2 linked regions of the Sorangium aterium genome follow. The protein of the gene in region 1 interacts with the protein of each later gene in a pairwise test. Links are inferred from orthologs where the notes say so. Each region holds a gene or a part of one and is shown on either strand. Other genes may lie near its edges.

Evidence for each region. Proteins that work in one complex are often made in the same cells at the same time.
Region 2: the proteins of ftsA (region 1) and POL72_RS45870 interact in binary tests that used the Escherichia coli proteins (3 or more experiments, as listed by UniProt). The link is inferred for Sorangium aterium from one-to-one orthologs.

What each region holds. Positions count from the first base shown.
Region 1 is NZ_JAQNDK010000004.1:1,241,191-1,244,597, reverse strand. What follows is about bases 268-3,146. They hold ftsA (cell division protein FtsA), read right to left. Parts: upstream 2,423-3,146; coding sequence 1,112-2,422; downstream 268-1,111. Other genes in these bases: POL72_RS36095 (cell division protein FtsQ/DivIB), read right to left, coding at 2,564-3,146; ftsZ (cell division protein FtsZ), read right to left, coding at 268-866. In the rest of the region: more of ftsZ, read right to left, coding at 1-267; more of POL72_RS36095, read right to left, coding at 3,147-3,407. UniProt on the Escherichia coli protein: Essential cell division protein that assists in the assembly of the Z ring. May serve as the principal membrane anchor for the Z ring.
Region 2 is NZ_JAQNDK010000006.1:480,563-483,759, reverse strand. What follows is about bases 265-3,197. They hold POL72_RS45870 (rod shape-determining protein), read right to left. Parts: upstream 2,282-3,197; coding sequence 1,247-2,281; downstream 265-1,246. Other genes in these bases: POL72_RS45860 (RNA recognition motif domain-containing protein), read right to left, coding at 2,753-3,197; rpmG (50S ribosomal protein L33), read right to left, coding at 2,396-2,557; mreC (rod shape-determining protein MreC), read right to left, coding at 265-1,097. Also shown: POL72_RS45880 (hypothetical protein), read right to left, coding at 1-235; more of mreC, read right to left, coding at 240-264. UniProt on the Escherichia coli protein: Forms membrane-associated dynamic filaments that are essential for cell shape determination. Acts by regulating cell wall synthesis and cell elongation, and thus cell shape.

The DNA.
Region 1 (3,407 bases):
TCCTGCACGAGCGTCGCGGCCTCCTCGATCTCGCGCATCCGCATGTCGGGGCCGCCGACGATGTTGATGAGCACGCCGGTCGCGCCCTCGACCGAGATGTCGTCGAGCAGCGGCGAGCTGACGGCCATCTCGGCGGCGAGGCGAGCGCGGCCCTGCCCCTTCGCGCAGCCGGTGCCCATGAGCGCGCGGCCCATGTTCGACATCACCGTCTTCACGTCCGCGAAGTCGACGTTCACGATCCCGTTCTGCGTGATGAGATCGCTGATGCCCTTGATCGCCTGATAGAGCACCTCGTCCGCCTTGCGGAACGCCTCGACGAACGAGAGGTCCTCGTCGCCCAGCGAGAGGAGCTTCTGGTTCGGGATCGTGATGAGCGTGTCGACGTGCTCCGCGAGCATCGCGAGGCCGAGCTCGGCGCGGCGCGAGCGCTGCTTGCCCTCGAAGAAGAACGGCTTCGTCACGACGCCGACGGTGAGGCAGCCCTCCTCGCGCGCGAGCTGCGCGATGACCGGCGCGGCGCCCGTGCCCGTGCCGCCGCCCATGCCCGCGGTGACGAACACCATGTCCGCGCCCTGGATGCACTCCTTGACGCGCGTCACGTCCTCGAGCGCCGCCTTGCGGCCCTTCTCGGGATCGGCGCCCGCGCCGAGACCACGCGTGACGCTCGCCCCGATGTGGAGCTTGGTCGGAGCGAGGCTCGCGCCGAGCGCCTGGGCGTCGGTGTTGACGACGATGAACTCCACGCCCTCGAGGCCGAAGTTGATCATCGTGTTGACTGCATTGCCGCCAGAACCGCCACAACCGATGACCTTGATCCGGGCGTCGTACCCGGTGTGCTCGTCGGCAAACTCGATGGAGAAACTCATGAACTCCTCCCGGGGAAGTACAGCTAGCCGCTCGGCCCGGCGCCGACCCCTGCGGAGGTCGAGCGGCGCGGAACCCTCAGTGCGCGAGGACGTCCTCGCTCCGGACGGCATTCGGAGGGGCGCCTCTTCCCCTTCGAACACCGCGCTTCAAACCCTCTTGACTTCGCGTTCAAGAGGGATCGCCCGTGCGCTATCGGACCCTCTCAAACCCAATTCTCTAACAACTTTCTCTTGCCACGTCATGCCTAGAATGCTGCTCGAAGCCAGTTCCAGAACCTCCCGCTCGACCTCTTTTCAATCGTCATTTCTTCGACGACATCTCGGCGCAGCTCGCGCTCGCGGAGCTTCTCGCGACGGATCTCCGCGCGCCCGGCGTGGCCGGCGTCGAGCGTCACCGGCGTGAGCGCGCGCGCCTGCGCGAGTGCGTTGGCGCCGTACTGAACGAGGCCCACGCCGGTCGCGTACTGCGGGCCGGCCACGAGCTGCGTGATGCCTCGCACGCCGACCGGCACGCCGAGGCGCACGGGCATCCCGAGGATCTCCTCGGCGAACTCCGTCATCCCTTCCATGAGGACGCCGCCGCCGGTGACCACCGCGCCGGCCGAGAGCTGCTCGAGCATCCCCGTGTCCTCGATCCGCTTGCGGATGACCGCGAAGATCTCCTCGACGCGCGGCTCGATGATGTCCGACAGGACGCGGCGCGCCGCCTTGCGCGGCATGTGCCCGCCGACGCCGGGGACCTCGATCTCCTCCTCGTCGCCCACCATTCGGCCCAGGGCGCAGCCGGCGTTGCGCTTCAGCCGCTCCGCCTCGCCCATCGGCGTGCGCAGCCCGGCGGCGATGTCGGCCGTCACGTTGTTGCCGCCCGCCGGGATGACGCTGGCGTGCGCGATTCCGCCGTCCACGTAGAGGAGCAGGTCGGTCGTACCGCCGCCGATGTCGATGATGGCGACGCCGATCTCCTTCTCGTCCTCGGAGAGGACCGCCTCGGCGCTCGCGAGCGGCTCCAGCACCACGTCGGCCACGGTGAGGCCGCAGCGCTCCGCGCAGCGGACGACGTTCTGCACGCACGAGGTCGCGGCGGTGATCAGGTTCACCTTCACCCCGAGCCGGACGCCGCTCATCCCGACCGGGTCGCGGATGCCGTCCTGGTTGTCGACCGTGAACTCGCGCGGCAGGACGTGCAGGATCTGACGATCGGCGTCGACCGGGATGGCCCGCGCGCCCTCGAGGACGCGCTCGACGTCCTGCCGCGTGACCTCGCCGCCGGAGACCGCGGCGACGCCGTCGGACTGCTGGCAGCGGATGTGGCTGCCCGCGACGCCGGCATACACGGTGCGGATCTCGACGCCCGCCATCGTCTGGGCGGCCTCGATCGCCTCGGCGATCGAGCGCACCGTCCAGTCGATGTTGCTCACCACGCCCTTCCGCAGGCCGCGGCACGGGACGTTCCCCACCCCGAGGATGGTGATCCCATCAGCGTCGATCTCGCCAACGACCGCCGAGACCTTGGTCGTCCCGATGTCGAGTCCGACGACGATCTCAGTAGTCTCCATCCGGCTCTTCATTGCGTGCACCACCTCATGCGGGGACGATCCCCATGCGCGTGTAAGGCGGGCACGACGCTGCCATGAGCCAGCAGCACCGGCCAAGTTTTGCTCGGCGATCGCCGGCGCGGAGAGCGGGCACGACGGCGCTCATCTCATCCTCACCACGACGCGCTCGGGGTGCGCGTCGTTGTCGAGGAAGATCACCGACGCGCTCGCCTTTCGCTGGGCGAGCTCGGTGAGCACCCGCGACGCCTGGGCGACCTTGTCCCGGTAGGGCGGCTGCCCGAGGTGGAGCGAGATCGCCTCCTTTCCGATGGTGACGACGATCGACCCGTCCCGCTCGACGTGGAGCTCCTGGGTCGGATAGCGGCGCGCGACGCCGGCGCGCTCCAGGTCCTCGACCACGTCGAGCAGGCTCCGGACCGCGATGACGACGCCGGGGCGATCCCGCGCCACCTGTTCGCCGGTGATCCCCGTGACGATGGGGAGGTCGACAGGGTCGTCCTCGGCGAGCTCCTTGAAGAGCTCGCCGTCGCGCGTCGCGAGGTAGAGATCGCCGCCGATCGCGACCATGGCCTGCGCCTCCCGCTCGACGACGTCGACGTGGATCGTCGAGGGGAGCCTGCGCGTGACCGTCGCCTTCTCGATCCAGGGGTCGGCGGCGATCGAGGCGCCGGCGAGCTCGAGATCGAGCGTGAAGATGTTCTTGCCCACCTCGATGCCGCCGGAGCTGGCCACCTGCTCAGCGGTCCGGCGCTGGACGCCGTCGACGAGCACCGTGCGCACGGCGAAGCGAGGGCTCGACACGATGTAGCGGCGCGCGCCCCACGCGACGGCGGTCGAGGCGACGAGCACGACGGCGGCGCCCGCGAGCAGCTGCAGCGCGCGGAGGTGGCGCGCGATCGGGCGCCGAGGGCGCGCCGCCGGGGGCGCGCCGTCCTTCGCCGGCAGGCGCGGCGGGCGCACCGAGACGCTCGTCGCGGGCGGGGCC
Region 2 (3,197 bases), on another replicon or contig:
TGAAGGTGAACAGCCCGACCGGCGCGCCGGTGAAGAGATCGAGCAGGTACCCGAGCAGGAACGCGAGCGCGGCGCCCCGCGCGATCGAGTACTCGTGCACCCCCATGAACACGACGAGCGGGAGGAGAAGGCTCGGCGTGGAGCCCGGGATGTTCAGCTTGCCGATGAGCCGGAACAGGTTCGACTGAAGGATCAGCAGGGCGGCCCCCATCGCCAGGAACGCGGAGTTTCTCATCGCGTCACCTCCGCTGCGCCTGGGGGGGCGTCTCCTCCGGCGGCGTCGTCGTCACGATGAGCACCTCCTCCAGCCGCGAGAAATCGACCGCGGGCGCGACGTACACCTGCTGGTAAATGCCGAAGTCGCGGCGGACGACCTGCGTCACGGTCCCGACCGGGATCCCCTTCGGGAAGCGCCGGCCGACGCCGCTCGTCACGAGGAGATCGCCGACCTCGATCTCGTCGGTGCGCTGCACGTACTCGACGCTGCAGGAGTACTTGCTCTCGTCGCCCGTGCCGCGGACGAAGCCGCGCGCACCGGTGCGCTCGACCACCACGTCGACGCCGCTGCCCCCGTCGACGACGAGCCGCACGTCGACCGTGTCGCCGGCGCTCTTCAGCGTGGTGCCGACCACGCCGTCCGCGGAGAGGACCGGCAAGTTGGAGACGATGTCCCGCGCCTCGCGATCGAGCGTGACGCGAACGACCCGGAAGAAATCGTTGGTGCTCTTGCCGACGACCTGGGCGCTCACCACGTCGGTCCGGAGGCTCTGGCGCAGGTCGAGCAGCCTGCGCAGGCGGCGGTTCTCTTCCTCGAGCGCCTCGAGCTTCCGCACCCGCTCTCGTAGGCGGGCGACCTGCGAGGCCTGCCTGGCGTTGTCTTCCTTGACGTCGACCAGGTAGATGTAGTCGCCCCAGAGGTTCGAGATCCCACGCGCCAGCGTCGCGGCCGCGTACTGGATCGGCGCCGCGATGCTGATGATGATCCGGTCGGCGCCCGTGTTCTGCTTGGGGTCGCGCATGCTGGCGCGCAGGAACCAGAACGGCACCGCGAGCGCCAACAGCACGATCACGAAGTCGCGGTAGCGTTTGAGGTTCACCGTGGCTCCCGGACCCAGGTAGTACGAGGCGCCCCGCGAGGCCACCCCTCTCGACGCCGCGCGCGGCGCCCACCCCGGCGCGGGGCGGCTCGCCGCGCGCCGCAAACACCCCCGCCGGCGTGCTCACGGGCGGGACACGAAGACGACCCTCAGCTGATCGTGACCTCTTTCAAGAGCTCGAGGTGATCCAGCGCCTTGCCGCTGCCGAGCACCACGGCGCTGATCGGGTCGTCGCACACCATCACGGGCAACCCCGTCTCCTCGCGGAGGAGCACGTCGAGGTTCTTGAGGAGCGAGCCGCCGCCGGTGAGCACGATGCCCTTGTCGACGATGTCGGCCGCCAGCTCGGGCGGCGTGCGCTCCAGCGCGATGAGCACGGCGTCCACGATGGCGTTCGTCGGCTCGCTCAGCGAGTCGCGGATCTCGTCGGAGTTGACGACGACCGTCTTGGGGATGCCCGCGACCATGTCGCGCCCCTTGACCTCCATCGTGAGCTGCTGCTCGAGCGGGTACGCGTTGCCGATCGTGATCTTGATGCGCTCCGCGGTCTGCTCGCCGATGGCCATGTTGTACTTGCGCTTCATGTAGGCCATGATCGACTCGTCCATCTTGTCGCCGCCGACGCGCACGCTCTGCGAATAGACGATGCCGGCGAGGGAGATCACGGCGACCTCGGTCGTGCCGCCGCCGATGTCGACGACCATGTTGCCGCTCGGCTCGGTGATCGGCAGCCCGGCGCCGATCGCCGCCGCCATCGGCTCCTCGATGAGGTAGACCTCGCGCGCGCCAGCGCCCTCGGCGCTCTCCTTCACCGCCCGCTTCTCGACCTCGGTGATGCCGAAGGGGACGCAGATGATGATGCGCGGCTTGACGAGCGTGCGGCGGTTGTGCGCGCGCGCGATGAAATACCGGAGCATCGCCTCGGTGATCTCGAAGTCGGCGATGACGCCGTCGCGCAGAGGCCGCACCGCCTGGATGTTGCCTGGGGTGCGACCGAGCATCTCCTTCGCCTCGCGGCCGACGGCGAGCACCTTCTTGCCGCCGCGAGCATCGCGCTGGACGGCGACCACCGAGGGCTCGCATGACACGATGCCCTTGCCCTTCACGTAGATGAGCGTGGTTGCGGTGCCGAGATCGATCGCGAGATCGTTCGAGAACAGGCCGTAGAGCCAGTCGAAGATCATCGCTTCGCCCTAGAAAGGAAAGAGGTTAAGCCGAGCACCACGGAGGACGCAGCAACCCGACCCGGGGCCCGCTTGCGTGGGCCCCGGCGGCAGCGGCCAGCGGTGCAGCGTGGCCTAGCCCTTCGAGATCTTGCCTTCTTTGTGCTCGGTGTGCTTGCGCTCGGTCGGGCAGAACTTCTTGATGACGAACTTGTCCGTCATCGTCCGCTTGTTCTTCGTCGTGTGGTAGTTCGCGCGGCCGCAGTTGCCGCACGTCAGCTTGATGATGTCGCGCATCGGAGGTCTCCGAAGACAGGGCCGACCTGTTTCCACAGGCGGCCCTGGTTGAACCTAGGCACGGGCAGCACGGGAAGCGCTAGCACCGCAACCGGCGGGGGGCACCAGAGGACGTGTGCCGGATCAGCGACGCCCGACCGCCCGTCTGGAGGGCGCTACCCTACGAGAAACGATGCAGTTGTCAACCGGGAGCGCTCATTCGTCGTCCCAGTCGTCACCGGTGCGGCCGCGATCCCAGTTCTTGTTGTTGCTGCGCTTGCCAGCACCACCAGCGCCGCCACCGCCACCACCGCCGGGAGGACCATCCCCGTCGTGACTGCCGCGCCGCCGGCGATCATCGAAGGTCTTGCGCGCAGGCGGCGGAGGAGCTCCGCCACCACCACCGGCGAAGCCGCCGCCGCCGCCGCCGAAGCCACCGCCGCCGCCGCCGAAGCCGCCGCCACCACCGCCGAAGCCGCCGCCACCACCGCCGAAGCCGCCCGGGCGGTCCTCGCGCGCCGGCCGCTCACCCTTCGGGTGTGCGAGGTTGACGACGAGCCGTCGACCACGCACGTCCACGCCGCGCAGGGCATCGATCGCGCCGCGCGCTGCCTCGGCGCTCGCCATCGTCACGAAGCCGAAGCCGCGCTTGCGACCGTCA